2 regions of the Mycobacterium sp. DL440 genome follow, and region 1 is predicted to be linked to the other one. Evidence: predicted binding sites of a transcription regulator. Region 1 holds the regulator's gene; the other holds the start of a gene.
What was found. The regulator LexA, encoded in region 1, represses DNA repair genes until DNA is damaged. The targets are predictions, from matches to a motif close to CGAACANNTGTTCG.
Positions count from the first base shown of each region.

Region 1 (15,845 bases):
TGGCGCCGCCACGTCCGTCGAGGCGGCAGTTGCACACCCAGCTGGTCGGCCAGCCGATAGCCGGTGACCGCCAACTCCCGGATCCGCTCCGGCCGCATGCCCGCCTGCAGCGCGGTGTCGAGCATGCCAGCCATCCGATGCGTCGGCCGCGCCTCCAACGCGGCGTCCAGCGAAACCCCGGCCAGCGGCCCGTCACCTCGCGCATATGCGGAAAAGGCCAGCAGGACAAGCGCTTCGGCACGCCACGGGTCCGGCAGATTGCGGGCCAACAGCGCCCACAACGCTTCGGCCTGCTCCGCGCACTCCCCGACCGCCAGCGCATAGAGCGTGTCGCGGACCCTGGGATCGGCCAACCCGACGGCCAACCGTGCCAACTCGGCACCACCAGGTCGATCCCCCTCGGCAACCTGCACCGCCGCCCGCATCGCGGCCTCGACATCACCGCGCACCTCGGCGTCGGGCCGGGTATCCGAATACCCAGGCCGCTGCGCCACGAGAGCCAACGGCCGTTTCATCGTTTCACTGGCGACCGGATCCGGTCGGATCACCTGCAACAGTTCGTCACGGCTGGCATAGAGCCGACGACCGTCCAGCACCGCAGCTGCCGCCAGCGGCGAAGCACCCGGGTCATCCACCCACCCCTGTTCGCCACAACCGTCGGCGCAGTGCCACGATCCACCGGCGGCCACCTTGTCCACCACATGCGCGGCGTAGAGCTCGATGCCGTCGGCGGCAAGGGCCTGGTCCAGCGCCGCCGCCAAGTCGCGATAACGGTCATCGCACACCCGGCAGTCCCTACTGTGGTCGTCCACCACCACGGCGATCACGGCGTCTGCGCCGGCCGTGGCCGCGAGGTCGACCAGGTGCTCGACGCGTTCGGTCATGTCATCGGCCAGATCGGCGCGCATGACGCAGCCCAGCTCGCCCCGGTCGACGGTGACGAGGACGAGGCTCTTGTGCGGGACGAAGCCGAGCACCGCCGGCAGTGCGGCGATCAGCGCACCGGGACGGTTGAGGTGGAAGTCGAACTCTGGCGAGGAGGGCGATGGTGTTGTCATGGCCCGACGGTGCCAACTTGCGCCGTCACGAACCGCCGCCCGACCGGGCGGTCGTGGCCGGTTGGGGATGGACCCTGCGCTGGGGATAACCCGGGGGCGGTGTTCACCCGGGGCCAACGTGATGAACAAGCTGCGCGCGCTCAACCGGTTCCGCTACTAGCAGTCGGATTCCAGCGCCGCGGGCGCCGCGTCGCCGGGCCCGCCGGCCTCGGCACGGGCCAGCAAGCGGGCGATCCGGTCGTCGAAGCGCGGTGAATAGGACACGTCGTCGTCGCAGCCGCCGCCATCGAGTCCGCCGACCAAGCCGGTAACCGTCGATCCCGAAACCCATGGGGCACCGCTGAAGCCATCGGTCACGCCCGCACAGGCCAGGGCCGGGTACCCCTGTAGTGACGACTCGGTCGCGCCCCGACACGCCATTGGGCTGCCGCCCTCACCCATCGGATAACCAGTCACCGTCACCGGGCTTCCCGCCGCGGGCGCCGACCCCAGGGCCAGACCGCCACCGGAGTCGGCCAGCAGATTCGCGGTGGAGTCCCCGCTGACCCGCACGATCGCGTAATCGGCCTGAGGGTCCTGGTTGGCGAGCCAACGCGAGTCCAGGTACACGCTACGGACGTGCCAGGTGTCACCGGCGCCCGCACCGAAACCAGGGACGAACGTCGTGTCGACACCGTCCAGCAGGCAGTGCGCTGCAGTGAGGATCAGATCCGACGACGGGCTCGCCAACACCGACCCACTACAGGTATGCGTCGTGGTGTCGCCCAGGAACAACGCCCCCACCCGCCGATCCGGGGTCACCGACTCCACCCCGGCCTGCGACAACGCGCTCGCCGCTGCCGGTGTGCTGCTCGGTGGGGCCGTCGTGAGGTTGGCTGCTGCCCCGCCGGCGGTGGTGCCCGGAACGGTGCACGCGGCCGTCGCGGCAGCCATCACGGCCGCCGCGACTGTGAACTTCGCCAACCGGGTCACGCGCATCATCACGATTTTGCCTGATCGCGGAGATAACCGCCGGAATGCCGACCCCCGCCCGGCGCGTTCGAACGCACAAGCGGGGCGGAACGAAACCCCGGTCCGGGTATGCGGGACACTAGATGACACGGCGGTAGGCCGTCACAGCGTCCTACCGCAGCGAGGAGACGAAGCGAGATGACCGACAGCAGCGACACCCCCGACCAGCACTACCAGCCCGACCAGAGCGGCATGTACGAGCTTGAGTTCCCGGCGCCACAGCTGTCGTCTTCTGATGGCCGCGGCCCGGTGCTGATCCACGCCCTGGAGGGGTTCTCCGATGCCGGCCATGCGATCCGACTGGCCGCCGAGCATCTCAAGGACACCCTCGACACCGAACTGGTGGCCTCCTTCGCCATCGACGAGCTGCTCGACTACCGGTCGCGCCGGCCGCTGATGACCTTCAAGACCGACCATTTCACCAGCTACGAGGAACCCGAGCTGAACCTGTACGCCCTGCACGACGGTGTGGGCACACCGTTTCTGCTGCTGGCCGGCCTGGAGCCGGACCTCCGGTGGGAGCGGTTCATCACCGCGGTGCGGCTGCTCGCCGAGCAGCTGGGAGTGCGACAGGTGATCGGCCTCGGCACCATTCCGATGGCGGTGCCCCACACCCGCCCCGTCATGCTCACCGCGCACGCCAACGACAAGGAGCTGATCACCGACCACACCCCGTGGGTCGGCGAAGTCCAGGTTCCGGCGAGCGTTTCCAACCTGCTGGAGTTCCGCATGGCCCAGCACGGGCATGAGGTGGTGGGTTACACCGTGCACGTGCCGCACTACCTGGCCCAGACGGCCTACCCGCCGGCCGCCGAGGCGCTGCTGGCCGAAGTGGCCCGGACCGGTTCGCTACAACTGCCGCTGGAGAAACTGTCCGAGGCTGGAGCCGAGGTGTACGGCAAGATCAACGAGCAGGTGGAGGCCAGCGCTGAGGTGGCTCAGGTGGTGACCGGGTTGGAGCGCCAGTACGATGCGTTCGTTGCCGCACAGGAAAATCGGTCTCTGCTGGCGCGCGACGAGGAACTACCCAGCGGTGACGAGCTCGGAGCCGAGTTCGAACGGTTCCTCGCCCAGCAGACCGGTGACAAGTTCAAAGACGACAGGTACAAAGACGGACGGGACGGCTTCGGCGACGGCTTCCCGAACGGCGACAACCACTCATAACAGCCCGACGCCGGGCCGAGGGCGAGGTTGACCAGCATGACCGAGCGCAAACCCCATTTGCGGACTGTTCGCGAGCTCACCCCGACGCTCGAATACCGGACGATCCACGGATATCGGCGGGCATTCCGAGTCGCCGGGTCCGGGCCGGCGATCCTGCTGATCCACGGCATCGGTGACAACTCCACCACCTGGCACACCGTGCAATCGACGCTGGCGCAACGGTTCACCGTCATCGCGCCGGACCTGCTCGGCCACGGCAGCTCCGACAAGCCGCGTGCGGACTACTCGGTCGCGGCCTACGCCAACGGCATGCGCGACCTACTCACCGTGCTCGACATCGACCGGGTGACCGTGGTCGGTCATTCGCTGGGCGGTGGCGTGGCCATGCAGTTCGCCTACCAATTCCCGCAGCTCGTGGAGCGTCTCATCCTCGTGGGCTCCGGCGGGGTCACCAAGGATGTCAACGTGGCGTTGCGGGTCGCCTCACTCCCGATGGGCAGTGAGGCGCTGGCGCTGCTGCGCCTGCCCCTCGTGCTGCCGGTGTTGCAACTGGCCGGTCGGGCGGCAGGCACCTTGTTGGGCACAACCGGCCTGGGACGCGACATCCCCGACATGGTGCGCATCCTCGCCGATCTGCCGGAGCCGACGGCATCGGCGGCGTTCGCCCGGACCCTGCGCGCTGTCGTGGATTGGCGTGGCCAGGTGGTAACCATGCTGGATCGCTGTTACTTGACCGAATCCGTTCCCGTCCAGTTGATCTGGGGCGAACGCGATTCGGTCATCCCGGTCAGCCATGCTCAGATGGCCCACGCCGCAATGCCCGGTTCCCAGTTGGAGATCTTCTCCGGATCCGGGCATTTTCCCTTCCATGACGATCCCGAACGCTTCGTCGAGGTGGTCGAACGCTTCATCGACTCGACCGAACCGTCGGTCTACGATCAGGATCACCTGCGCAGTCTGCTGCGCGCCGGGTTGAGCGAATCGGCGATGAGCGGATCACTCGACACTCAGACCGCGGTGCTCGACGCGATGGACGCCGACGAACGCAGCGCGACGTAGCATCGGGTGATGGCGATCGACGTCACCGTGTTACGGGTATTCACCGACTCAGACGGCAAGCACGGCAATCCGCTGGGCGTGGTGGACAACAGCACTGTCGCCCCGGGCGATCGCCAACGGATAGCCACCGAATTGGGTTACAGCGAAACGGTATTCATCGATCTGCCGCAGCCCGGCGGCAACTCGGCCAGTGCCCACATCTTCACCCCGGTCGCGGAGCTGCCGTTCGCCGGACATCCCACGGTCGGCGCATCGTGGTGGCTGCGCGAAACCGGCCTGCCCGTCAACACATTGCGGGTGCCGGCCGGACTCATCCAGGTGGAATACGACGGCGATCGCGCCGCGGTCAATGCCCGCTCGGAATGGGCACCGGAGTTCGCAATCCATGACTTGACTTCCGTCGACGAACTGCTCGCCGCCGAGCCCGATGATTTCGCCGAGGCCGACGAGAACTACCTGTGGGCCTGGATCGACAAGGCGCACGGCACGCTGCGAGCCAGGTCGTTCGCCCCGCACCTGGGGATCCCCGAGGACGAGGCGACCGGAGCCGCGGCGGTACGGATGACGGATTACCTGAGCCGGGACCTGACGATCATCCAGGGGAAGGGTTCGGTGATCGAGACCCGCTGGAGTCCGGAGGGCTGGGTTCGTCTGGCCGGCCACGTCGTCAATGACGGCACCGCCCAACTGGACTGAATTACGCCTCGGCGCGGTGTGCCCGCAGCGCCTCGATCTCGCGCTCGAAGTCGTCGGCTGACGAGAACGACCGGTACACCGAGGCGAATCTCAGGTAGGCGACCTCGTCAAGTTCGCGGAGCGGTCCGAGAATCGCCAGGCCGACCTCATGGCTGGGGATCTCCGGAGTGCCGAGGCCGCGGACGGCGTCCTCGACCTTCTGCGCCAAAACATTGAGCGCATCGTCGTCGACCTGCCTGCCCTGACAGGACCGGCGCACTCCACGGATGACCTTCTCCCGGCTGAAGGGCTCAGTCACCCCGCTGCGCTTCACCACGGCCAGCACCGCGGTCTCCACGGTGGTGAACCGACGTCCGCACTCCGGGCATGATCGCCGGCGCCGGATGGCCTGGCCCTCGTCGGTCTCGCGGGAATCGACCACACGCGAATCAGGATGACGGCAGAACGGACAATGCATTACCGCTCCTTCGCCATGCCGCCGGACAACTAGTTCGAGCGCCCTTGAGCGTACCCGCGATGCGCGCGGGAGACTCACCGCCGGGTCCAGTGGCGTGTAGGTGTTCACTCCGACACCGGCCAGTGTGGCTGCCGGCCAGGACGATTCAGCAGACATACCACTGCTCAGCCAACCGGCGCAAGCAATGTCTGCCCGGAGTCGACCGCCGCGGATTCGAGTTGGTTGAGGTCACGGATCTGCTCGACGACCCGGGATACCGGGGCATCCGGGGCCACCCGGCGCGCCACCTGCTGCAGTGTCTCCCCCGATTTCACCTGGACCACCGCGAGCTCGGTCGGCGTCGGGGTCTCGGCCCCCATCACCCCACCGAATTGGGCCACCAGGCCAAGCCACACCGTGATACCGGCGGCGACGAGGGCCAGCAACACGGTGGTCATCGGCGTGATGGGCCGACTGCGATGCGATGCCCGCGACATCAGCACTCCGGTTCCGCGGTAGCGGACCGCGCCGGCGGACGGGCGGTCGGGTGCCGGCCGCTGCACCCGGCGCACCGGCCTGGCCGTACCGGTACCGAAGGTGGCGCTGCCTCTGGTGCCGGCGCCGCCGCGGGCCCGGCACCGCTGCGGCGGGGACTGCGGCACGGCCCGAACAGCGCGGGAACGGCTATCCGCGGGGATATCGATGATCGCCATCTGACTGCCTTTCAGTGGGGCGGTTTCGCTCTTGTGTTCGAACATACTCGCTCAGGTGTTCGATGGATAGAACATGTGATCGAACTGTGGCCAAACGATAGAACAGGGCACCGACAAGTTCGGGCCGCCAACCCCGCGCACGACGCGGAATCACCTGTCCACGCGCCCCACCAGCAGACACGCGCGCAACACGCGTCGAACACATGTTTGATTAATGTTCGATCAACGACTACATTCGGCCCCATGAGCGACGACCGCAGCAGGGACGGCAACACCGACAGCCCGGCCGGATCGGACGGCGCGGGTCCACGCCGGGCCGAGGGGCTCACCGACCGGCAACGCACCATTCTCGATGTGATCCGCGCGTCGGTGAACAGTCGCGGCTACCCGCCGAGCATCCGCGAGATCGGCGATGCGGTCGGTTTGACCTCGACGTCGTCGGTCGCCCATCAGTTGCGCACCCTGGAACGCAAGGGTTACCTGCGTCGGGACCCCAATCGCCCGCGCGCGGTTGACGTGCGCGCCGCCGACGATCCGGCGGCCGCCGCGCTGGTGTCCACCGAAGTGGCCGGCTCCGACGCGCTACCCGAACCGACCTTCGTGCCGGTCCTGGGACGTATCGCCGCAGGCGGCCCCATCCTGGCCGAGCAGGCCGTCGAGGACGTCTTCCCGTTGCCCCGCGAACTGGTCGGCGAAGGGTCGCTCTTCCTGCTCAAGGTCGTCGGCGACTCGATGGTCGATGCCGCCATCTGTGACGGTGACTGGGTGGTGGTACGCCAGCAGAGTGTGGCCGACAACGGCGACATCGTGGCAGCCATGATCGACGGCGAAGCCACGGTCAAGACGTTCAAGCGGACCCGCGGTCAGGTTTGGCTGATGCCGCACAACCCGGCATACGACCCGATCCCGGGCAACGACGCCGCGGTGCTCGGCAAGGTCGTCACCGTGATCCGCAAGATCTGACCGACCGGAGGTAGGACCCGCTGCACCGGATAGTTGCCGGGTCCTGCCGCTCAGTCCGTCCGCACAAACCCGTTCGTGCGGGCGAATTCTTCACTGGCGAACCAGATCTCGGCCACTGCGTCGTCGTACTCACTGCTGTCTGGTGCCCAGTACCGACCAGACTTGGTGTCCGCCTTGATCGGATAGCCCTCCGGTGCGCGGTGTGGGTCCTCCAACGGCAGATGGATGGCGGTGGCACTGGGTATCTCGTCGAGTTCGATGGCGGCATGTCGCCCGCTGTGGGCTTCACCGCCGTGGGCCTCATTGCCGTAGGCCTCACCGCTGTAAGCCTCGGCCTGGGTGATGACGCGGGTCGGCGCGGTGTCGACGTTGTCCTGATCGCTCGGCACCGCCAGTCCGCTCAGCGCCGCGAAACCCTGCGCCCCGCGCTCTCCCCCGACCGGACCGCCGAGGGATCCGATGCCCGTCAGGCCCTCGTCCTCGTCCTCGTCCTCCAGCTCCGCTTCGATGTCGTCGACGTCCTCGCCCTCGGCGACTTCCTCGAAGTCGGCGTCGATGGGCGTATCGAGGTCCTCGTCGTCGAAGTCGTCGTCCTCGAAATCGTCATCGTCATAGTCGTCATCATCGCCATAGTCGTCGAAACCCTGTTCCGGGCCGGCCAGTTGCGAGGAATCCTCCGGCGGTTCCTCGTCCTCGCCTGGCACCCCGTAACCACTGGCCGCTCCGTGCGGGGCGGCCCATTGACTGACCGGGATGGCGATATCGGTGGGCCCGTCGTACGGAGACCCCGCCCCTGCCGATTCCTCACCAGGCCCGGCGAACCGCGCCGTCGCGGCCTCGCCGCCGTAGGCAGCGCGCGGCCCATAGCCGCTCGCCGCATCCGAGCCGCGATCATCGCCGTACTCATCGTGGTCGTACCCACGCGAGCCGTAGCGGGCGTCGTCGTAACGGTCCTCGTCGTAGGAATCCCCGGGTCCGCCGTCGTAGTCATCGTCGAACGGGTCATGATCGAAGTCGTCGTCGCCACCGGCACGGCGACGGTGCCACAGCGCGGCCCCCACGATCAGCCCTGCGAGCAGCACAACCGGAACCACGGCGATCAGCCACCACCAGCTCCAATGCCAGGCGAACGGCTTCTTGGCGTCCGAATCGGAAGGCTGCGGCCCCGAGGCCGATGTCTGACCGAGTCCAGGAACCTGCAGGCCACTCAATTCTGACGCGAGTTTTGACGGCTCGGTGGTGAACTTGTTGGCGTCGCGGTCCCACGAGATCGCTCCCCCGCTGAACCGCTGGCTGACGACACTGCCGTCTTCGGTCTGGTCGGCCATGGGAGCGCCCAATGCGCCCTTCGCCCCTCCGAGCTTCTCCCAGGCCGCATTCATCGCGCCCCGCACGATCACCGCGCCGTAATCGGGAGTCCAGAAGATGACGGGGTTGTCGGCAGCGGCGAAGGTGCTGATCCGGCTGTTGGGACCCAACCCGCCCTCGGACTCGCCGGCGGTCGGGAAGCCCAGATCACCTTCGGGGCCACCGACGCTTTCGTACTTCTCGAGCAGCTGACCGGTGATGGCGTTGGCTCCGGTGGCCGGGCTGTAGAAGATCTGGCCGCCGGCGTACTTCTGGCCGAACCCGCCGTCACCGATCGGATACTGGTCGCCGTCCTTGGCTCCCAGTGGTCCCATCACGCCGCCTGCCTCGCGACGCGCGGCGGCGATCGCCGAAGCGGGATCCGACGGTACGTCCAGGCCGGCGAGCTGGTCGGCCAGGTCCGTCGGCTCCGTGGTGAATGCCTTGGTCTTGCGGTTCCAGGAAATCTCACCGCCGGTGAACTTCTGTGAGATCACATCGCCGTTGAACATTTCGTCGTCGGAGGGCACGCCCAGCACTCCGGCGGAGCCACCGAGCTTGTCCCACGCGGCGTTGATGGCACCCCGTACCACCCGGGCGCCGGTGGACGGCGTCCAGAAGATGACCGGGTTGTCCGGCGCGCTCAGGGTCGAGTTGCGGCTGTCGGCGGCACGCCCGGCGCCCTCATCGATGGTGGGGAATCCCATGTCGCCGTCGGCCGGACCGCCCAACGACTCGTATTTGTCCAGGATTGCGCCCTGCATGAAATGAGCACCGGTCGCCGGGGTGAAAAACATCTTTCCCCCGGAGTAGTTCTGCGCGAAGCCAGAACCCACCGCGTACACGCCACCCTGCCGCGGCCCCAGCGGGCCGCCGTCGCCGCCGTTGGCCTCCCAGGCGGCGGTGACAGCCGCGTCGGCATCTGACTCCGGGGTGGCCGAAGCCACCGCCGGCACCACCAAAGCAGCGACTACGAGTGCGAGCAGGCCGACCGCCAACCGCCACACGGCTGCGTTCAGCCTCGCTCCCGGCCTAGTCATGCGCCCTCCCGGCTCGTTCGGCAAAGTTTCCTCAGAAATGTCCCGCCCGGACAACTTTGCGTCAGCACGTGACGATAACCAAGGAACGTGGCCGATCATGACCAAAAAAGCCTCAATATCTGGGTCTGACGGCCCAGAATTGGGCTTTTCGGGGCGAGATACCTGATGAATCGGGGGGCCGAACGGCCCGCTAGACACCCAGACCGCGGCCGATGATCTCCTTCATGATCTCGGTGGTGCCGCCGTAAATGGTCTGCACCCGGGCGTCCAGGTAGGCCCGCGCGACCGGATACTCACGCATGTAGCCGTAACCGCCGTGCAACTGCAGGCACCGGTCGATGAGGCTCACCTGCTTCTCGGTGGAGTACCACTTGGCCATCGCGGCCTGCTCCACGGTGAGCTTCTCGTCGAGATGCAAACGGATGAACTCGTCGACCATCATCCGCACCACGGTGGCCTCGGTGGCCAGTTCGGCCAGCAGGAACCGGCTGTTCTGGAAGCTGCCGATCGGCTTGCCGAACGCCTTGCGCTCCTTGGTGTACTGCACGGTCTGCTCCAGCACCGCCTCCATCGCCGCGGCAGCCATGATGGCGATCGAGATGCGCTCCTGCGGCAAGTTCTGCATCAGGTAGACGAAACCCTGGCCCTCCTCGCCGAGCAGATTCTCGACCGGCACCTTGACGTCGGTGAACGACAGCTCGGCGGTGTCCTGGGCGTCCAGACCGAGCTTGTCCAGGTGCCGGCCCCGCTCGAAGCCCTCCATGCCGCGCTCGACCACCAACAAACTGAACCCGAGCGCGCCCTTTTCGGCGTCGGTCTGGGCCACCACGATCACCAGATCGGAATGGATGCCGTTGGTGATGAAGGTCTTGGACCCGTTGAGGATGTAGTGGTCGCCGTCGCGGACCGCGCGGGTCTTGATGCCCTGCAGGTCGCTGCCGGTACCAGGCTCGGTCATTGCGATCGCCGTGATCAATTCGCCGGTGCAGAACTTGGGCAGCCAGCGCTGCTTCTGCTCCTCTGTGGCCAGCCGCAACAGATACGGCGCGACGACGTCGTTGTGGAGGCTGAAGCCGATACCGCTGTAGCGGCCGGCCACGGTCTCCTCGCAGACGACGGTGTTGTAGCGGAAGTCGTCGTTACCGCCGCCGCCGTACTCCTCGGGCACCGCCATCCCGAGAAAGCCCTGCTTACCGGCCTCCAACCAGATGCCGCGGTCGACGATCTTGTCCTTTTCCCACTGGTCGTGGTGCGGCGCGACGTGCCGGTCCAGAAATGCCCGGTATGACTCGCGGAACAGCTCGTGCTCGGGCTCGAACAACGTGCGGTCGTACTTCACAACACTGCCCATGGTGTTACCTCCGGTACTGGTTACGAATTCCGGGCCAACCTATACCAACCGGGTGGTTGGTCAGCGCGGGGAGGGGTGGGAATCGCCCGTAGACTCCGGTCATGCCCAGGTCCCCCATGAGCCTCGCGCACTGGGGTGCCTTCACTGCGGACGTCGCGGACGGCGACATCGCTGGCGTCACCCCGATCGACGGTGACGCCGACCCCTCACCGTTGCTGGGCAACCTCGCAGGCTCGATCCGGCACCGCTCGCGTATCGCCGGACCTGCGGTACGACGCGGCTGGCTGCGCGACGGCCCCGGTCCCAGCGCCGAGCGGGGCGCCGGCGAGTACGTCTCGGTGACCTGGGACGAGCTCACCGAGCTGCTGGCCGGCGAACTGCGGCGGGTCGTGGACACCCACGGCAACGAGGCGATCTACGGCGGTTCCTACGGCTGGGCCAGCGCCGGGCGCTTCCACCACGCGCAGAGCCAGGTACACCGGTTTCTGAAAATGCTTGGCGGCTATACGTTTTCCCGCCACTCCTACAGCCTGGGAGCGACCGGGGCGATCATGCCCCGGGTGGTAGGGACCCACGACGACCTGTTCAAGCGCTCCACCGACTGGAGTGTCATCGCCGAACACACCGACCTGCTGGTGTGTTTCGGAGGCGTCGCGCTGAAGAACACCGGTACCAATCACGGTGGCACCACGGCACATCCGGCCCGCGATGCACTGCGGCGGATGCGTGAACGCGGCGCACAGATCGTGTCGCTGAGCCCGCTGCGCGACGATGTCGACGGTGACTGCCGATGGCTGGCCCCGGTGCCCGGCACCGACGTCGCGGTGATGCTCGCACTCGCCCATGTTCTGGCCACCGAAGGCCTGGCCGATCTCGATTTCCTCGACACGTACTGCACCGGATACCAGCGGTTCGAACGCTATCTGCTGGGTCGTGACGACGGCGTCGCCAAGAGCCCGCAGTGGGCGTCTCGCCTCAGCGGTCTGTCCGCCGAGGAGTTGACGGCACTCGCCCGGCAGATGGCAGCGTCACGCACCCTGGTCACGGTCAGTTGGTCGCTGCAGCGGATCCGCCACGGCGAGCAGGCTCCGTGGATGGGTCTGACCCTGGCCGCGATGCTGGGCCAGATCGGGGTTCCCGGAGGGGGTTTTGGGCACGGCTATGGGTCGATGAACGAGCTGGGGTTGGCGCCGCTGCGCTGCGGCCTGCCCGCGCTGCCGCAGGGGCCGAACCCGGTGCAGACGTTCATCCCGGTCGCGGCCGTCACCGACATGCTGCTGCATCCGGGGCAGCCGTTCGACTACAACGGCCTGCAACTCACCTACCCTGACATCAAGTGTGTGTACTGGGCCGGCGGCAATCCGTTCCATCACCACCAGAACATTCCGAGATTGCGCCGGGCCCTGTCCCGGGTGGACACCATCGTGGTGCACGACCCGTATTGGACCGCCATGGCCAAGCATGCCGACATCGTGGTGCCCTCGACCACTGCGTATGAGCGCGAAGACTACTCGGGTTCGCGCAACGACCCGCTCCTGGTCGCCATGCCCGCGCTGGCCCAGCCCTATGCCGACTCCCGCGATGACTACACCACGTTCTCGGCGTTGGCCGAGCGGCTCGGCTTCGGCTCGCTGTTCACCGAGGGCCGCACGGCGCGCGAATGGCTGGTCCACATGTATGAAAAGTGGTCTGCCGGGCTGGATTTCGAGGTGCCCGGATTCGACGAGTTCTGGGCCGCGGGACAATTGCGGCTTCCCACCGAACCGGGATTGACGCTGCTGGCCGATTTCCGGGCCGACCCACTCGGGCACCGGTTGGCCACCCCGAGCGGCCGCATCGAGATCTTCTCGGCCGACATCGAGGGATTCGGGTACGACGACTGCGCCGGTCACCCTCGCTGGTACGAGCCGGCTGAGTGGTTGGGCGGCCCGCGGGCCGCCCGCTATCCGTTGCATCTGCTGGCCAATCAACCCGCGACCCGCCTGCACAGCCAGCTCGACGGGGGCGCCACCAGTCAGTCATCGAAAGTGCAAGGGCGCGAACCGATCCGGATCCACCCCGCGGACGCGGCGGACCGAGGGCTCGCCGATGGCGACGTGGTGAGGGTGTTCAACGATCGCGGAGCCTGCCTGGCCGGGGTGGTGATCGACGACCGGCTGCGCCCAGCGGTGGTGCAGCTGTCGACCGGGGCCTGGTTCGACCCGGCCGATCCGGCCGATCCCGATTCGATGTGCGTGCACGGCAATCCCAACGTGCTCACCGACGATGTCGGCACCTCCTCGCTGGCCCGCGGCTGCACGGGGGCACATGTCCTGGTGCAGATCGAGAAGTACACCGACGCTCTGCCGCCGTTGCGAGCGCACGAGCCACCGGTCATCCGTTCACGCCGGTAACAACCTCCGAGTTCGCCGATTTCGGCATGGCCGCGGTCCGACGGTGCGAGGATCCCCCACAGTGCCGATATCGGACTCGGCCGGAGGGGACGGTTTCCAATGCGCGCCACAGTCCAATCGGCAGCCCGTCCACTACTCGTGGCGATTCTGGTGCTGGCGTCCACCATCGCGCTCTGCATCACCACGGCCCTGACCGCAGCCGTCGGGTTGATGGTCGCAACGACACCACTTGTCGTGCCGGGCACGGGCACCAAGGACCCGTCACAGTCGCCGAACTACATGCAGAACGCCGTGGCCTATTACGTCGACACCAGTGGCAACTGCGACGGCGGCTGCAGCGCACCGGTTCCGGTGCCCTACATCGCGGAGTTCTGGCCGTTTCCGTTCGCCGGTTGGGGCGGCCTCGACGGAGCGAAATGGAACGTGTCGGTGGCAAGCGGGGTGAGCAGCCTCAATCACCAACTCGACCAGGTTGCGCCTGACGACGCCCATCCCGTCGTCATCTTCGGCTACTCCCAGGGCGCCACCGTCACCAGCATCGTGAAGAGCCAGCTCGCCGACGAAAACGGTGGGGTGATCCCGAACTGGATCAACTTCGTCGTGATCGGCAACCCGAACCGGCCCAACGGCGGGTTGTTCGAGCGGCTCGCGGCGCTGGGCACCGTCCCGATCCTCGATGCAACGTTCGGCAATCCGACACCCACCGACACCGCGCCTGAGGGCGTGATCAACACCGACGACATCGCGCTCCAGTACGACGGTGTCGCCGACGCACCGTCCTGGGTGCTCAATCCCCTGGCTCTGCTCAACGCGCTCGCCGGTTTCGAGTACACCCATCCCACCTACCTGGCCCCCGACGGCGACGACTTACCGACCGACATCCCCTACGGCTACACACCCGACCAGATGAAGGCCGCGATCGAGAACGCCCAGGCGAACTGCACCGCCGCCACGCACTGCCAGGTACATGGAGACACGCGCTACCTCACGCTGCCGGCCAAGACCTTGCCGATCATGCAACCGTTCCTCGACCTGGGCGCGGCGACCGGCACGTCCGCCCTGGTGATCCCGCTCGTCGATCTGGTCTCGCCCCTGGCTCAGACCCTGATCGAAACCGGTTACGACCGAACTGATTACGGCAAGCCGACACCATTCCAACTGCTCCCGAAGATCGATCCGGTCAAGCTGGCCGCCGACCTGATCAACGACATCCCCGAAGGGATCAACGCGGCGCTCAGGCCCGGCCTGGACCCGTTGCCCGGTTGGACCGATCCGACTGAATCCGCCAGCACCGCCGACACCGCCAACGTGCCGGACGTCGTGAAGGTTTCGGACGCCTCGGCCGTCCCGCCCAAGTCGCCCAAGCTTCCGGAATTGCCCAAACGCAATGTGCTCAAGGTGAACCCGTTGGCCACGACGGCCACCGATGCCGAGGACACCGCAACCCCCGAGACGCAGGCCGCCGAGACCAAGCGGCCCAAGCTGCGGGCCGGTGACGCCCACCCGGCGCGTAACGTGGCAAAGTCAATCCGTAGCACCGTGCGCAAGGCGCTGGGCGGCCAGAACACCGCGGCAGATGGAGCCAAGAGCAAGGCCAGGCAGGCCAAGGCCACCGAGAAGAAGCCTGCGGCCTGAGGCCGGTTCCCGATGAGTTGGATCAGAAGGTGGCGAACTCGCTGAGGCTGGCGGCGAGCGCCATGGGTACGCGCGCCTTGATGCGGGTTCCGTCGGCGGTGTGTTCGGTGGCGTCCACCCGCCCGTCGGCGTGCACCCGCGCCACCAGATCCCCACGGTCGTAGGGAATGGTCACGTCCACCGTGGCGTCGGTTGGGGGGATCATCTCCGCCATCCGGGCCCGCAGCCGGTCCAGCCCGTCACCGGTGTGCGCCGAGACGAACACCGCGTCGGGCAGGGCACGCCGCAGCGCGGCCAGCCCGAGATCGGTGGCCGCGTCGATCTTGTTGACCACCAACAACTCCGGCGGTGGAGCGATGTTGTATTCGGCAACCACCTCATTGACCACCTGCCGGACCGCATTGATCTGCGCCAGCGGATGGTCGTCGGCACCGTCCACGACGTGCACCAGCAGGTCGGCGTCGACCACCTCTTCGAGCGTGGACCGGAACGCCTCGACCAGCTGGGTGGGCAGGTGCCGGACGAAGCCGACGGTATCGGTCAGCACGAACGGCCGCCCGTCGTCGAATTCGCCACGCCGCGTGGTGGGTTCGAGCGTGGCGAACAGAGCGTTCTCCACCAGCACTCCGGCCCCGGTCAACGCGTTGAGCAGGCTGGACTTGCCGGCGTTGGTGTAGCCGACGATGGCCACCGAAGCGGAATCCGAGGACAGCCGCCGGCTGCGCTGGGTGTCGCGGATCTTCTTCATATCGCGAATCTCGCGGCGCAGCTTGGCCATCCGTTCACGGATCCGGCGACGATCGGTCTCGATCTTGGTCTCGCCGGGTCCGCGGGTTCCCACTCCACCACCGGCGCCGCCGGCGCGACCGCCGGCCTGGCGTGACATCGATTCACCCCAGCCACGCAGCCGGGGCAGCATGTACTCCATCTGGGCCAGCGACACCTGTGCCTTGCCCTCCCGGCTGGTGGCGTGCTGGGC
Region 1 is NZ_CP050191.1:1,636,253-1,652,097, reverse strand. It holds gene HBE63_RS08185 (DUF4192 domain-containing protein) at 1-1,058, opposite strand, end outside; gene HBE63_RS08180 (serine protease) at 1,215-2,036, opposite strand; gene HBE63_RS08175 (proteasome assembly chaperone family protein) at 2,208-3,233, shown strand; gene HBE63_RS08170 (alpha/beta fold hydrolase) at 3,270-4,292, shown strand; gene HBE63_RS08165 (PhzF family phenazine biosynthesis protein) at 4,302-4,988, shown strand; gene nrdR (transcriptional regulator NrdR) at 4,990-5,445, opposite strand; gene HBE63_RS08155 (LysM peptidoglycan-binding domain-containing protein) at 5,610-6,137, opposite strand; gene lexA (transcriptional repressor LexA) at 6,381-7,100, shown strand; gene HBE63_RS08145 (LGFP repeat-containing protein) at 7,151-9,487, opposite strand; gene HBE63_RS08140 (acyl-CoA dehydrogenase family protein) at 9,678-10,838, opposite strand; gene HBE63_RS08135 (molybdopterin-dependent oxidoreductase) at 10,940-13,231, shown strand; gene HBE63_RS08130 (PE-PPE domain-containing protein) at 13,331-14,866, shown strand; gene hflX (GTPase HflX) at 14,889-15,845, opposite strand, start outside.

Region 2 (15,845 bases), 2.5 Mb from region 1:
TCGTGTGGACCAAGGAGGTCTGGCTGGCCACCATCGAGGGCCGGGACTTCCCCTCCCGGGCCACGACCGGCCAGGCGACTGCCAAGCAACTCGCCGCACACCATCGCGTGATCGGAAAGCGTTGGACCACGCTGATATCCGAATACTCAGCTGCCGGACGGTTGGGTGACACGGTGATCGACGCACTGTGCGATCCACCGGAATCGTTTCAGCTGTACGGGATCATCGCGCACGTACTCACCTACTCGGCACACCGGCGTGCGCTCGTGCGCGGCATGTTGTCCCGGCACGGTGTCGCTGTCGACCGGGGTGACCCACTCGAATGGATGAGGAAGGACTGACCGTTGAAGACCGTGTACTACACCGCGTCGAGCTTGGACGGTTTCATCGTCGACACCGAGGACAGTCTGGATTGGCTGATCTCGCGTCACATCGACCAGCAGGGCCCGTTCGGCTACGACGAGTTCATCAAAACCATTGGCGCACTGGCGATGGGGTCGTCGACCTACGAATGGATCGTGAAGAACCATCCCGACGAGTGGGGGTACGAGCAGCCGACATGGGTGCTGACCCGCCGGCCCGAGATCGTGTCTGCTGCGCATCCGGTGCGGGTGTTCTCGGGTGATGTTGCCGAGTTGCACCCCGAGCTGGTGGCGGCCGCGGCGGGCAAGGACGTCTGGGTGGTCGGGGGAGGGCAGGTCGCTGCCCAGTTCGTCACGGCCGCGCTGATCGACGAGATGATCGTCAGTTACGCGCCCTGTTCGCTGGGTGCGGGGTCACCGGTGCTACCGGTCCGTTCCGAGTGGGCGCTGGCCGAGTCTGCGCTCAACGGTGATTTCGTCTGCGCCCGCTGGGTCAGGACGCAGACGGCCGGCTGAGCCGGGGCACGCCGTTGCGGAGAACGAACTCCTTTGACTTGATCAGGAATTCGAGTTGGCGGGCGACATCGTGCAGGGGTCCGACCGATCTCGACGATCGGCACAGCACCACGGCGCCCTCCAGGGCCGCGATGCACGTGACCGCCAGGGAGGACGCGTCGGATGCCTCGAAGCCGTCGGCGGCGAAGTCAGCGGTCAGGGCGGTGCGCCAGCGGTCGAAGATGGCGCCGGCTGCCGCGGTGAGTTCCGGTTCTTCGTCCGGATCGGCGATCGCGACCGCCACCACCGGGCAACCTGCGGTGAAATCGCTTCCGGTGAGCACACGTTGCCAGAACTCGACGAACCGGTGCACCAGATCCCATGCGTTGTCCGACGTTTCGGCGCCGATGACGTCACCGATGGTATCCGCGGCGAACTGCAGTGCCTCCATGAGGATCTGACGGCGGCCGCCGGGGAAATGGTGGTACACCGAACCGCGCGGGGCGCCGCTACGGGTGAGAACTTCATCGATCGTGACACCGGCTGCGCCCCGCTCGCGCAACACCTCGACCGCGCTGCCGAGCATGCGGGCGCGGGTGGAGCCGCGCTTGTTCCGCGGCTTCGTGGCGGTGTCAGGCGACTCGGTCATGCAGGAATTGCGAGGAACAGCGAAGCAGCATCCGCGGGGTGAGGGTGCGCACCGGGGTATGTGGCGTGCGGACCCGACGGGTGAACCGGTGACCGGCGAGGTTGAGTTCAACGACCCACATCGCGCACCGCCCTTCTATGTCATCCATCATAAAAACGATGGAATCCTCGCATGATGTCGAGTATCCAACGAACATGCTTGTGCGCAAGAGGCTAGCAGGTGAACGGCTCCTGAACAGGTCCTCACTCGGGCGGTTGATGCGGACAGAATTATGATGTCTTGCATAATTCTGCGGGTCGGCGTTGACTGCCCCTATGACGACAGACCCGGCACTCGACACCCTCACGCTGCAGCGGGATGGCCACGTCCTGCTGATCGGGCTGAACCGCCCGGAGAAACGCAACGCGTTCAACCTCGCGATGCTCACCGATCTCTCGCTGGCCTACGGACTGCTGGAATCCGACGACGACCTGCGCGTCGGTGTGCTGTTCGCGCACGGTGAGCACTTCACCGCGGGCCTCGATCTCGTCGACGTGGCGCCGTATGTCGCCAGGGGTGAACTGCCCGTGCCCGAGGGCGGACGCGATCCCTGGCGCCTCGACGGTGACTGGTCCAAACCGGTCGTCGCCGCAGCCCAGGGCCGGTGTCTGACTCTCGGCATCGAACTGCTCCTGGCCGCCGACATCCGCATCGCCGCGCGGGACACCCGTTTCGCCCAGATCGAGGTGCTGCGCGGCATCTACCCGTTCGGCGGTGCCACCCTGCGGCTACCGCGCCAGACCGGCTGGGGCAACGCGATGCGGTGGTTGCTCACCGGGGACGAGTTCGACGCGGTAGAGGGGTACCGCATCGGGCTGATCCAGGAGGTGGCCCCGGATGCCGATACGGCCGTCGCCCGAGCCCGGGAGATCGCGCACACGATCGCCGATCGCGCCGCGCCGCTCGGGGTTCGCGCCACCCTGGCCTCGGCGCACACCGCGCTCCGCGAAGGAGACTCCGCGGCAATCGCGCGGCTCCGGCCCGTCGTTGCCGAACTGTTCGGCACCGCCGACGCCGCCGAAGGTGTGCAGTCCTTCATCGAACGACGCGCCGCGAACTTCCAGGGCCGCTGAGTTCCCCGGCGAGCAGACACTTAGGTACCCCAAATCGCGTGAAAGCGGGTACCGCCGCGTCTGCTCGCCGAAGGAAATCAGCCGGCGGACTCCAACGCGACCAGCGCCGCGGCCACCGCGAAGAACTTGTTGGACCCGAGCTGGCGCACGGTCTTGATGTTGAACGCCGCGGCGAGATGTTCGGCGTCGGCGTCCGTGACCCCGGCCAGTGCCGCCGGAGAGGCATCCAGGATCTCTTTGAGCGACTTGTCCTCGTAGGCCTTGTCGAGCGACTTCGCCAGATCAACGGAAACTGCCACGGTGCCTCCTCATGGTCGGAGGGGCCACGCTAACGGCCGAACCTGAATCCCGGCTGTCCACTTCCTGGCCGAGAAGACACAAATGTCCCGGAAAACCGTGGTCTTCCGGGACATTTGCGTCTGTTCGCGGGAGATGACTCCCGACGATTTTTACTCGGGGGTGTAGCCGAACGGCAGCAGCACGCTCTTGGCCTGGGTGTAGGCGTCGATGCCCTCCGGGCCGTTCTCGCGTCCGATACCCGAGTTCTTGAAGCCGCCGAACGGGGCGCCGGGATCGAAGGCGTACATGTTCACGGCGTAGGTGCCGGTGCGGATCTTCGAGGCGATCTCGACGGCCTTCGGGAAGTCCGTCGTGTACACGCTGCCGGCCAGGCCGTACGGCGAGTCGTTGGCGATGCGCACCGCGTCTTCCTCGGTGTCGAACGGGATCACTACGAGCACCGGCCCGAAGATCTCCTCCTGGGCGATGGTCATCGAGTTGTCGACGTCGGCGAACACCGTCGGCTGCACGAACCAGCCCGAATCCAAGCCTTCGGGACGGCCACCGCCGGTGACGATGCGGGCACCTTCCTCGACGCCCTTCTTGATGTAGCCCTCGACCCGCTCACGCTGCTTCTCCGAAATCAGCGGGCCGATCATCGAGGCCGGGTCGTCGGGCAGGCCGACCGGCATGGCGGCGACAGCTGCCGACAACTTCTCGACGACCTCGTCGTACCGCGACCGCGGTGCCAGGATGCGGGTCTGGCCCACACAGGCCTGGCCGCAGTTCATCAGGCCGGAGAACACCAGCATCGGCATGGTGGAGTCCACGTCGGCGTCCTCGAGGATGATCGCCGCGGACTTGCCGCCGAGTTCCAGCGTGCAGGGCTTGAGCTTCTCGGCGGCGATCTTGCCGATCTCCTTGCCGACGCCGCTGGAGCCGGTGAAGGTGAACTTGTCCAGCTCGGGGTTGGCGGTCAGGGCGCGACCGGTTTCCGGTCCGCCCGGCACCACCGAGAGCACGCCCTCGGGCAGGCCGGCCTCGGTCAGCACCTCGGCGAACAGGTTGGTGGTCAGCGGGGTCTCACCGGCCGGCTTGAGCACGACGGTGCAGCCGGCGAGCAGGGCCGGGCCCAGCTTGTTGCAGGCCAGGAAGAACGGCACGTTCCAGGCGATGACGGCGCCGACGACGCCGATCGGCTCCTTGACGACCAGGGTCTGGCCGTAGATGCCGTCGCGGATGTCTTTCCAGTCGTACTTGTCGGCCGCGCCGGCGTAGTACTGCAGGCTGGAAACGCCCGCGCCGAACTGCATCATGTCGACGATGGTCGGGGGCTGGCCGGTCTCCAGCTTCAGCAGGTGCTTGAAGTCGTCGGCCCGTGCGTTGATGAGTTCGACGGCCTTGGCCAGCACGGCCTGGCGCTCTTCGGGCGACATGCGGGGCCACGGGCCGTCGTCGAACGCCTTGCGGGCCGCGACGCACGCGGCGTTGACATCGGCCTCGGCGGCCAGCGGGACCTGGCCGACCTTCTCGCCGGTCGCGGGGGAGAAGACCTCGATGACCTCGGAGGTCGAAGGCTCCACCCAGTGGCCGCCGATGAACAGTTTGTCGAACTCGGTGCGCGTGGTGGTGCTTTGTGTCATGGCCGTCACATTACCTAGGTTTCCTAGAAACGAGAACCTGTTCCAGTTGACGGTTTCAGGAGGGGCGCAGAACCAACACCAGATTGCTCACCAAAAACTCCCGCAACCCCGGTACCGCGGTCATCCACCAGGCCCATCGTGGGTGGTAGCGCGGAAAAGCTGATATCAACGCGCCGGTGCTGGCCGCCCATTGCAGACCGTCGGCCGCGGACACTGCGAACAACGACGAGCCGTAGTCGTTCTTGGGGCGGTGGCCATGTTTGCGGGTGTAGCGCTCAGCCGCCCGGGCACCGCCCAGATAGTGCGTCAGCCCCATCTCATGGCCGCCGAACGGGCCGAGCCACACCGTGTAGGACAACACCACCAACCCGCCGGGCTTGGTCACCCGCAACATCTCGTTGCCCAGCCGCCACGGATGCGGCACATGCTCGGCGACATTCGACGACAGGCAGATGTCGACGCTGTCGTCGGCGAACGGCAGCGCCATCCCGGAGGCTCGGACGAACTTGCCCGATGCGGAGTCGGTCGCTGGGCTCAGGCCGGATGTCGCCGCCCTCGCGGCTCCGGCGTGCGCCTCGCGGGGATCCGGCTCCACCCCGATGTAGTGCATGCCGGCCTGATCGAACGCCGACGCGAAGTAGCCGGGCCCGCCGCCCACGTCGAGCACGGTGCGCCCAACAGGGGATTCGCCGGTGGCACCGGACCACAAATCAGTGACCACGTCGAGGGTGTCGGCGGCCAGCGCGCCGTAGAAGCGGGCCGGTTCGCTCTGCTCGAACCGGAATTGCGCGAGTAGGCGCACCGACCGGCTCAGGGTCGCCCGGCGGGCAAAGCGCGCCGAGATGTCGCTGGGCTGCACCTGCCCAACCTACTGACCGGTACCCTCAACACGATGTCTGCCCGTCCCGATCCTCGCCTGCGGAGCGTCCTGCTGCTCTGCTGGCGCGATACGGGGCACCCGCAGGGGGGCGGCAGTGAGGCGTATCTGCAGCGAATCGGCGCGTGCCTGGCCGACGACGGGGTCAGCGTGACGTTGCGCACCGCGCGGTACCCGGGTGCAGCCCGCCGCGAGGTGGTCGACGGCGTACAGATCAATCGGGCCGGGGGACCGTACAGCGTGTACATCTGGGCCGGGCTGGCCATGGTGGCCTCCCGCGTCGGCCTCGGGCCGTTGGGCAGGGTCCGGCCGGACGTCGTCATCGACACCCAGAACGGGCTGCCGTTCCTGGCCCGGCTCGCGTTCGGCCGCCGGGTGGCGGTGCTGGTGCACCACTGTCACCGGGAACTGTGGCCGGTGGCCGGCCCGGTACGCGGCCGGATCGGCTGGTTCGTCGAGTCCAAACTCTCCCCGCGGCTGCACCGCCGCAACCAGTACGTCACCGTGTCGCTGCCCTCGGCCCGTGATCTCAACGGGCTGGGGGTGGATTCCGGCCGTATTGCGGTGGTGCGCAACGGACTTGACGAGGCTCCCGTCCACACTCTGGAGCTGCCGCGGTCGACCAGTCCGCGTCTGGTGGTGCTGTCCCGGCTGGTGCCGCACAAGCAGATCGAAGACGCCCTGGAAGCCGTCGCGACGCTGCGCACCAAGATTCCCGGGCTGCACCTCGACATCCTGGGCGGCGGCTGGTGGCGGAAACGACTGGTCGAACACGCCGAGTTGCTCGGCATCTCCGATTCGGTCACGTTCCACGGGCACGTCGACGAAGAGACCAAACACCGTGTGCTGCAGCAGAGTTGGGTACATGTGCTGCCGTCGCGGAAAGAGGGCTGGGGGCTGGCGGTCACCGAGGCTGCCCAGCACGGGGTGCCGACGATCGGTTACCGCGCCTCCGGCGGGCTGACCGACTCGATCATCGACGGGGTCACCGGGCTACTCGCGGAGGACCGCGACGCCCTGGTCGCCGGGCTGCATCAGCTGTTGAGTGACCCGGTGCTGCGGGTTCAGCTGGGCAGTAAGGCCCAGGCTCGCAGCGACGAATTCTCTTGGACGCTCAGCGCGGACGCGATGCGGACAGTGCTGGAATCGGTGCACGGGGGCAGCTACGTCAGCGGGTTGGTGTAGGGGCGCAGTCGGTCAACGCTTGTCGGCGTCCTTATCGACAAGAATGGTGGCGATGTCCAGGCCCGCGTGTGAATTGCTGTGGTGAGGGTTTCGAGGGCCTCGCTCCGCGCCACGTGGGAGGCGACCGCACAGCGGAGCTGAAGGGTCACGCACTTACGCGCGTGGCCCAACTCGTACTCCGGTGGCATCGAACTGCCGGCATGCATTCGCGGCCGGATTGACGAACCGTCGCAACGGCCTGTTCTTTGACTTCGTCACTGAACTTCGACGGCGGTTGCGCAACGCGTAGAACGACTTTCGAGATATGTCGGGCTCGGTGCAGAACGTCGAGCACCGGAACTGTCACCGATGTCTTGAGAGATGAGCTTGTGTGAGGTCATCACGAGGCGTAGACTCGAACATATGTTCGAATAGAAGTTCTTCCCCGGAAGGCAACTGAGAGCTTCGCCCGCACCACCTTCTGTGTTGAAAGCGTGGGTATCTGTCATGGACGCCACCTATCTGGACACCGTCATTGATGTGCTCATCGATGAACTGTGCCCGTCACCGCCATCCGAGGCCGATGCTGATCGCCGGTTGTTTCATCTGCTCGACAGTCCCCGGCCGGTGGTGGATGACCAGCCGCTGCTGGCGGTCCTCGCGGCGGCGGTCACCGCCGCCAACCTGTTGAATCATGTGATCGCCCAGGCGGCCGCCGCGGCCGAACGCGCCGGGATCGCGGCCCGCCAACACCTACGCAGCGGGGCGCAGTTGTTGACCGGCCTGGGTGTGGCCCCCGCAGCGGCGTATCGGGCAGCACGGGTCGGGCGCGTCGCGCACACCCTGCCCGCGCTGACTGCGCAGCAACGTCTGGGGGCCGTGGGCATCGAGGTCGCCGATGCGGTCGGCACAGGCATCACACACATCGGCGGCCGTGTCGCGTTGTCCGATCAGGACCGGGCCCAGGTGGTGCGCACCCTGATGATCCAGACCACCCCCTCGGCAGTGAACGCCAAAGCCCGCGAGATCGCCCTGGGCTGGGCACCGACCCCACCAGGGCCGGAGGCGGTGGTGCCGGTCGCCGAGAACACCGACCTCAACGAGATGACGCTGAACCAGAACGACGAGGGCCGCCTCAGCGCCACCCTGGACCTCGATGCCCTCACCGGGGAAGAACTGTTCGCCGCATTAGACCCGTTATGCCGGCCCGTGCCACTACCGGATGGATCACCCGACCCCCGCCCGGCCACCCGGCGTCGTGCCGACGCGTTCGGGCAACTGGTCCGTGATTACTTGTCGCATTCGGGGCGTCCCACCTCCGGTGGAGTGCTCCCGCATGTCACCCTGATCCGGCCCGCCCACCCGACACCACCCACAGCGGCGGGGGTGGGGGTGTTCGGTCCGCAGGGCGTGGTGGACACGCTCGGTTTCACCGGGCCGATCAGCACCGCGACCGCGGACCTGATCGCGTGCGACGCCACCGCCGAGTTGGTCCTCGTCGATGAGAACCAGGCGCCCCTGGACGTGGGACGCGCCGAGCGACTGTTCCCACCCCGCATCCGCAAAGCCCTGGCCGTGCGCGATCGCGGATGCGCCTTCCCCGGTTGCGGCAGACCCGTGTCCTGGTGCGACGCTCACCACATCAACCAATGGGCCACAGGAGGAGCCACCAGCCTCGACAACGGTGTGCTGCTCTGCCGCCACCACCACACCTTGATCCACCACAGCGACTGGCAGCTTTACCTCGGACCCGACCGCCATCCCTGGTTCATCCCACCCCGCGATCCGGCAGGCCCCGAACCACCACACCTGCGCTCACACGCACGCCGCACCCTGACCATCTTGCCCACCGCCGCATAACCAACATCTCGACGCTGTTTGACAACTACACAGTGAAAACCGCCAAAATGCGGCGGGTCTCGGCGGCAAGGCCCGCCGGACCCGCCACGACCAACCCACACCAGCACGCTACCCAGAGATGCACTCTCAGAACAGGTTTGGCCGAGTCACGTCGACGGGACGGCACAATGCCGAGCGCTGGACCGGCGCAACCCTATCCAAGACCACACCGTGACCGCAGCCCGTCGGACGTCGGACGTCGGCTGATGCCCATCCCGATCGCCCCACCGGCCAGGGTCAGAAGCCACACCAGGTGCGAGGCGATCATTACGCCGCGATGTGGCGCCGCGGGCGCCGAGCCGCCGACGTACTGCACCGATACCTCCTGATCGGATTCGCGCACCACCCAGCCCACCCCGGCTTCGGCCAGTTGTTGATCGGTTGCCCCCGAGAGCACCAGGTCCTGCACGGCCCGCGCGTGTACCCCTTCACCGGGTACGGTCTGGCCGCCGATGGACAGGTCGCCGGTCGTCAGCACCTCCGCACGCAGCCACCGCGGCAGTGGGTCGAGCACCGGAGCGCCAGGCGCCCAGGAGAATTCACGCATGCTGTGCGGGGGGAGCGCAACCACGGGCCGGGGGTCGGAGTTGATCTGCGCCGCCGCGTCGGCCCAGCTCGCGGGATACTGCACCGCGCGCATCTGATTGCCGACGCCCCAGGCGAGATCCGGCAGCACCGCGATCAGCGCTGCGCAGCACACCGCGGCAGCAGCGGTGTCCGGCACCCGCAGGCGCTGCAAGGTGACCGGGGCGGCGGCAGCGGCCAGCACGTAGCCCGGCATGGCCAGGGCCACCCATTTCTGTCCGTCGCGCACCACGCCGAGGCCGGGTATGGCCTGGATCGTCGCGTCGACGAACGCCAACCCGGGGCCCGTGGCCATCGCCGCCGGGATCAGCACGGCCGCCACCGCCAGGATCAGCAGCGGTACCGCCGTGCGGTTGCGGACCACCACGGGCAGGCCGAGCGCGACGATGCCAACCAGTACGACAGTGGCAACCAGGGCGAAAAGCGTTGTGCGCGAGCCGGGTACGGCTTCGCCGTTCCAGATTCCACCCAGGCCGGCCAGGCTGCCCAGGGTGGCCAGCCCCGGCTCGGCCCGCGCGGCGAACGCCTGAACCCCGGCTGCTGAGGACGGCGATGACACCGTGCCACCGACAGCGGCGGCCACCAACCACGGCGTCGCAGCCAAGACTGAGATTCCCGACGCGAGGGCGGCGACGCGCAGACGTCGCCAGCCCTCGCCGGGGACCGCAACGCACACGAGAGCGACCGTGGCGGCCAGCATCAGGCCCGTCGGGGTCAACCCGGCCAGCGCGATCCAGAACGCCAGACCCCACGCCGGGCGGGAGCCCGAACCGCTTTGTCGCGCGCGGGACCCCCCGCGCAACCGCAACACGCACACCGCCACCCAGGGCAGGCAGCCGTAACCGACCAGCAGACTCCAGTGCCCCTGCAGCAACCGCTCGGCCACATACGGGTTCCAGATGGCCAGCGTCGCCGCGATGAACTGGCCGGGCAAGCCGGGCCCCGACACCGTCGAGGCCAGTCGTGCGGCGCCCCAGCCGGCCAGCCACAGGCCCGCAACGAGCAGGACCTTGACCACGATCCCGCCGTCCAGTCCGGTCGAGGTCAGGGCGACAAAAAAATCCTGCGGCAGTGCCCGGGGCGCGGCTTCGGTCAGGCCCAGCGCCGCATCGGTCAGGTATGAGCGGGGCGTGGAGACGGCGTCCCGCAAAAGCAGGTAACCGGGCCCCAGCAGGGGCCCGGTTACCAATAACGACAGTGCCAGCGAATAGGCCGGCAGCAGGGCAGAGCGCAGGCTCAGATCACCGGTCCGGCGGTAGATCGGATGGTCGTTGAGCCGGCAGTTTTTCGGTCTTGGCCTCAGCGCCGGGTACCTGGAAACCCTGGGTGTCGAAGAAGCCGTGATCGGCGGTGTCGAGCCCGGGGTCGATCAGCGTGGACTCGGCGCGCACCGCGAACGAACCCACCACGGCGCCACCGACGAGCGCCAGCAGGCCCAGCGCGGTGAACGTGATCGGCAGGACGCGGGTCCACAGTGACACTCGGTCACGCTCGTCCTGAGCGGCCGCGACCTGGGACTCCACGGTCTCCTCGTTGTAGGTGACCTTGTAGTCGACATAGGTCACCTCGGGCTTGAGCCTGTCCCGCGCGTAGTACTGGTAGCCGTGGTCCTGCGCCTTGACGATGGTGCCCGACACCGGGTCGACCCAGAAGGTGCGCTGCGCGGCGTAGAAGCGGTCCATCGTGATCCGCTCGTCGGGTTCGCCGGGCACACCCCACATCTCGGGGCTTGCGGTGACCGAACTGTCGGCGTCGTCCTCGTAGAGCGACGAGTACTTGACCGGATCGGCCAGCTTGCCGTTGGAGTCGTAGCCCACGTTCTGGATGAACCGGTAGGTGGTCAGCCCGTTGACGTCTTCTTCACCGTCATAGTTCGCGTCGTACGCCTTCTGGGCGATCGCGTCGAAGAACGGGTAGGTCTTCTTCTCGGTGTCGAACGGGAACCGGTAGGTCAGGCCCTCGTGCGGCAGCGCGACGTTGGTCGGCGGCTTCTCGTCTTCGATGGCGCGGGGCTTCTGCAGCGCACCGCCCGGGTTGTTGTCGCTGGACACGGCCAGCGCGGTGCTGCGGTTCATCGTGACGGTGTCCACCAACGCCAACAGCAGACCGCCGTCCTTCTGGCGGTCCGTGCGTCGCAGTGTGCTGCCCACCTGCAGCGTCACCACCTCGGCGTTCGACGGCGATTCCACGCTGACCTGCTGCTGCAGTGCGACCGGCACGTTGCGGTCCACCGAGAACTTCGGGGCCACCAGCGTTTCCGGATCGAAAGCGGTCGCGGTCCCATCGCTGACCAGACTGGCATCCAGATTGAGCGGGATCTTGGCGATCTTGCCCTTGGTATACGTGGTCAACAACAGTGCGGCGATGAGCAGAGCTGCACCCAGCCCCATCAGTCCACATGCCGCGATACGCAGCGTCACTGCGCGGTTCAAACCGGGCCTCCTTCAGTGTGGGCCAACTCGTCGTGAGGCAAACCCGTTCGACCCTAACAGCACTATCTAAGGTCATTGCTTACTCCTGTGACATCTCCCGGGCGCGTTAACCCGCAGTTTGGCGGGGTTGCCATCGAGCGGCACACTGGTCGGCGTGGCCACCGGAGCACCGGACCCGGAAACCGGACCGGAATCTCAGGTCGGCGGGACCCGTAGCTTCCTGCCGGCAGTCGAAGGCATGCGCGCCTGCGCTGCCATGGGGGTGGTGCTCACCCACGTCGCCTTCCAGACCGGGCACACCACCGGGGTGAGTGGCCGGTTCTTCGGCCGGTTCGATCTCGCGGTCGCCGTGTTCTTCGCGCTGTCGGGGTTCCTGCTGTGGCGCGGCCATGCCGCCGCTGCCCGCGGCTTGCGTCCCCGCCCGCGCACCGGTCACTACCTGCGCTCCCGCATCGTGCGCATCATGCCCGGCTATGTAGTGGCCGTCGTGGTGATCATTCTGCTGCTCCCGGAGGCCAAGGCCGATCTGACGGTGTGGCTGGCCAACTTGACCCTGACCCAGATCTACGTGCCGCTGACGCTGACCGCAGGGCTCACCCAGATGTGGAGCCTGTCGGTGGAAGTCAGTTTCTATCTGGCGCTGCCGGTGCTGGCGCTACTGGCACGACGGCTGCCGGTGCGGGCCCGCATCGGCGTGATCATCGCGGTGGCGGCGCTGAGCCTGTTGTGGGTGCGCATTCCGTTCTCCGGCACCACCGGGCTGAACCCGTGGAACTGGCCGCCGGCGTTCTTCTCCTGGTTCGCCGCGGGGATGGTGCTGGCTGAACTCACGGTGAGTCCATTCGGCTGGGTGCACCGGCTGGCCCGGCGCCGGGTGCTGATGGCGGTCATCGCCGCGGTGGCGTTCGGGATCGCGGCCTCGCCGCTGGCCGGCCTGGAGGGTCTGCGGCCCGGCTCGGTCGGCCAGGTGACGCTGAAGACCGCGATGGGCGCGATCGTCGCGGGCGCGCTGCTGGCCCCGCTGGTCCTCGATCACCCCGGTACCGCCCACCCGATTCTGGGCAACCGCGTGATGGTGACCCTGGGCCGCTGGTCTTACGGGTTGTTCGTGTGGCACTTGGCCGCGTTGGCCATGGTGTTCCCGATGATCGGGGAGTTCCTGTTCAACGGCCAGATGCTGGTGGTGTTGGTACTGACGCTGGTGTTCGGCTTCGCCCTGGCCGCGGTGAGCTACGCGCTGGTGGAATCTCCGTGCCGGGAGGCGTTGCGGCGCTGGGAGTACCGGAACGAGAGCCCGGTGCCGCCGCTGGACAGTTCGATCACCGACGAGCCCGAGCCTGCTCCAGCCGCGCGATGACCTCGTCGCGCACCGCGGCGCGACGAGCCTTCCCGGCGTCATCGCGTAGCGGGGCGTCGACGAATTCCACGCTTTCGGGCACCTTGTAGCCCGACAGCTGCTCGCGCAGGAAGGTCTGCACCGCTGCTGCGTTCAGGTCTGACCCGTCACCCGTCTGCACCAGGGCGTGCGGCACCTGGCCGAGATCCTCGTGCGGTATGCCGACGACCAGACACGACAGCACGTCGGGGTGGGCAGCCAGCGCGGCCTCGATCTCGGCCGGGTAGACGTTCTTGCCGCCCACGGTGAACATGTCGACCCGTCGGTCGTTGAGGTAGAAGAACCGCTGAGAGCCGTCGTCGACGTAATACCCAAGATCTCCGAGTGACTCCCAGCCGTCACGGCTCTTGGCCGTGCTGCCGACGTAACGGTACGTGGGAGCGCTGCCGGGGCCCGGCCGCATGTAGATCTCACCGGTCACGCCGGGCGGGCACTCGCCGCCGTCGTCGTCGAGCACCTTCATCTCGCCGGCCACTACGACACCGACGGATCCGGGGTGGGCCAGCCACTGCTCACCGGAGATGAAGGTCAGCGCCTGCAACTCGGTGCCGCCGTACAGTTCCCACAACGCCTCGGCGCCGAGCAGCTCGATCCAGGCCTGCTTGACCGCTGGCGGGCAGGGTGCCCCGACGTGCCAGAACCGGCGAATGCTGGACAGGTCATAGGCTTTTGGGTCGGCGCGGTACACCGGCAGCAGACGCTGCATGATGGTGGGCACCGTGGTCAGAAACGTCACACGGTGTTCGGTGACGAGCCGCAGGAACTCGACCGGGTCGAAGCGTGGCATCAGCACCAGGTGGTGGCCCTGCAGCAGCGCGATGGCGAATGTGGTGAAGCCGGTGTTGTGGCTCATCGGCACCGACATCAGGGTGACGTCTCCGGGCTGGGCGCCGAGGGGAACCCCGATCAGGGCAGGCACCCGGCTGTCGCCGCCGGCTTCGATCAGCTTCGGGCGTCCGGTGCTGCCGCCGGAGGCCATCGACTTCCATGTCGGTGCGACCGCCTCGGGCAGCGGTGCGTCGGACAGTCCGGTATCCGGGGCAAAACCTGGTGGAAGCCAAGGTGTTTCACCGGCATCGCGGCCGACGACCAGGGCGCGGGGGCGTAGCGCGAGGATGCCGGCGAACTCGGCGTCCGGCAACCGCGGCGAAAGGGGTTGCGGCACTGCGCCGAGCTTCCAGGCAGCCAGGACGGCCTGCACCCACTCGATCGAGTTGGGCAGGCTGATGGTGACGTAATCGCCTTGTTGCACACCGTGTTCGGCATAGGCACGGGCGAGTCGGTTGCTGGACCGATCCAGTACGTCCCGGGTGAGCGTGATGCCCTGGCAGGTCACGGCCGGCCGGTCGGGGTCGGCTGCGGCCAGTTGGCTGACCTGGGTCGGGATCGGCGGGAACACGTCGGTCATCTCAGTACCCGCCCTTGCGGTCGAAGATCCGGCGCGGATTGTCGATGAGCATCGTGGCGATCTGTTCCTCGGTGACGCCACGCGCGCGCAACGCCGGCAGCACGTCATTGTGGATGTGCAGGTAGTGGCTGTTGGGCAGCGCCGCGGTGGTCCTCTCGTCGGGCAGGGCGTCGAAGTAGCACCAGGTGTCGTGCGAGAGCACCATCTTCTCGGCATGGCCGCGCCGGCACATGGTCGCGACGGTGGCGATCCGGTCCTCGAACGGCAGGAAAACATCCACGCCGAAGCGGTCCATGCCGATGTAAGAACCGTTGGCGATCAACTCTTCGAGGTAGCCGATATCGGTGGTGTCGCCGCAGTGACCGATCACCACCCGGGACAGGTCGACACCTTCCTCGGCGAAGATGCCCTGCTGTTCCAGGCCGCGCCGGCTGGCGGCGTGGGTGTGGGTGGAGATCGGCACCCCGGTCTGCCGGTGGGCCTGGGCGACGGCCCGCAGCACTCGTTCAACCCCAGCGGTGACACCGGGTTCGTCGGTGGCGCACTTGAGGATTGCCGCCTTGATGCCGGTGTCGGCAATGCCGTGTTCGATGTCGCGGACGAACATCTCGGTCATCGGGTCGGGGCGGCCCGCCTTGGGTTCGTTGAAGTGGAAGGCCAGCGGCAGGTCGTTGTAGGTGTAGAAGCCGGTGGCGACGACGATATTGAGGTCGGTGCCTTCGGCGATCCGGGCGATGCGTGGAATGTAGCGGCCCAGACCGATCACCGTGAGGTCGACGATGGTGTCGACGCCGCGGGACTTGAGTTCGGTGAGCCGGGCGATCGCATCGGCTTCGCGGCTGGCGTCGTCGCCCCAGGACTCCGGGTAGTTCTGGGTCAGCTCGGTGCTCATGATGAAGACGTGCTCGTGCATGAGCGTGGTGCCGAGGTCGGAGGTATCGATGACGCCACGCGCGGTGTTCACTGTCGGCACCGCCCCGATGCTAGGCGGATCAGTCAGCTGTGTGTGGCGGTTCCGCCGGGTCCCTGGCAGTGGTGCCCGCACCGTCAAGCCCCCAGCTGATGATCCGGCGCGGCACGATCCGGATGATGTCCCCGGACAGGCCGCCATCGGTGGTACCCACACCGGGCAGTGCCATTGCGGTGCCACGGATTTCGATCCCGCGCGCCTCGGGCGGGCGCACCGAGAGCACCGTGTCGACGATGAAGGCCACCTGTGGGTTGCCGAGCACATTGCGCCACTTTTGCGTCGATGCCAGGGCGTGGCCGACGATGTCGATGGTGGTGTCGTCGGGTGAATACCCGTTCGATGCAGTGAAGCGCGTCTGGCCGGATGTGGTCGAAGAACAGCTCGCGCACTGAATCGGAGTGCAGCGGTAAGGCATCGCGCAGTGCATCGATACCTGTGGCGGTCAGCACCGCGCGGCCGCCCCGGTGCCCGCGACGAAGATCTAACTGGCGGCTTCGACCACGGCCAGCGTCTCGGGGGTGACCGGGTCGAGGGCGTCGTCGAAGTCGTGGTGCTTCTGTACGTACTTGGCGAC
Region 2 is NZ_CP050191.1:5,544,891-5,560,735, forward strand. It holds gene HBE63_RS27045 (helix-turn-helix domain-containing protein) at 1-341, shown strand, start outside; gene HBE63_RS27050 (dihydrofolate reductase family protein) at 345-878, shown strand; gene HBE63_RS27055 (TetR/AcrR family transcriptional regulator) at 856-1,506, opposite strand; gene HBE63_RS27060 (hypothetical protein) at 1,490-1,654, opposite strand; gene HBE63_RS27065 (crotonase/enoyl-CoA hydratase family protein) at 1,821-2,618, shown strand; gene HBE63_RS27070 (hypothetical protein) at 2,696-2,917, opposite strand; gene HBE63_RS27075 (aldehyde dehydrogenase) at 3,068-4,540, opposite strand; gene HBE63_RS27080 (class I SAM-dependent methyltransferase) at 4,596-5,384, opposite strand; gene HBE63_RS27085 (glycosyltransferase family 4 protein) at 5,433-6,602, shown strand; gene HBE63_RS27090 (HNH endonuclease signature motif containing protein) at 7,089-8,441, shown strand; gene HBE63_RS27095 (hypothetical protein) at 8,635-10,284, opposite strand; gene HBE63_RS27100 (DUF3068 domain-containing protein) at 10,307-11,497, opposite strand; gene HBE63_RS27105 (acyltransferase) at 11,736-12,854, shown strand; gene HBE63_RS27110 (AMP-binding protein) at 12,817-14,301, opposite strand; gene HBE63_RS27115 (phosphotriesterase) at 14,303-15,274, opposite strand; gene HBE63_RS27120 (PPOX class F420-dependent oxidoreductase) at 15,294-15,686, opposite strand; gene HBE63_RS27125 (GNAT family N-acetyltransferase) at 15,753-15,845, opposite strand, start outside.
Region 2: HBE63_RS27090 (HNH endonuclease signature motif containing protein) is a predicted target of LexA. The motif match lies at 6,998-7,011, and genes of this name have one in related genera.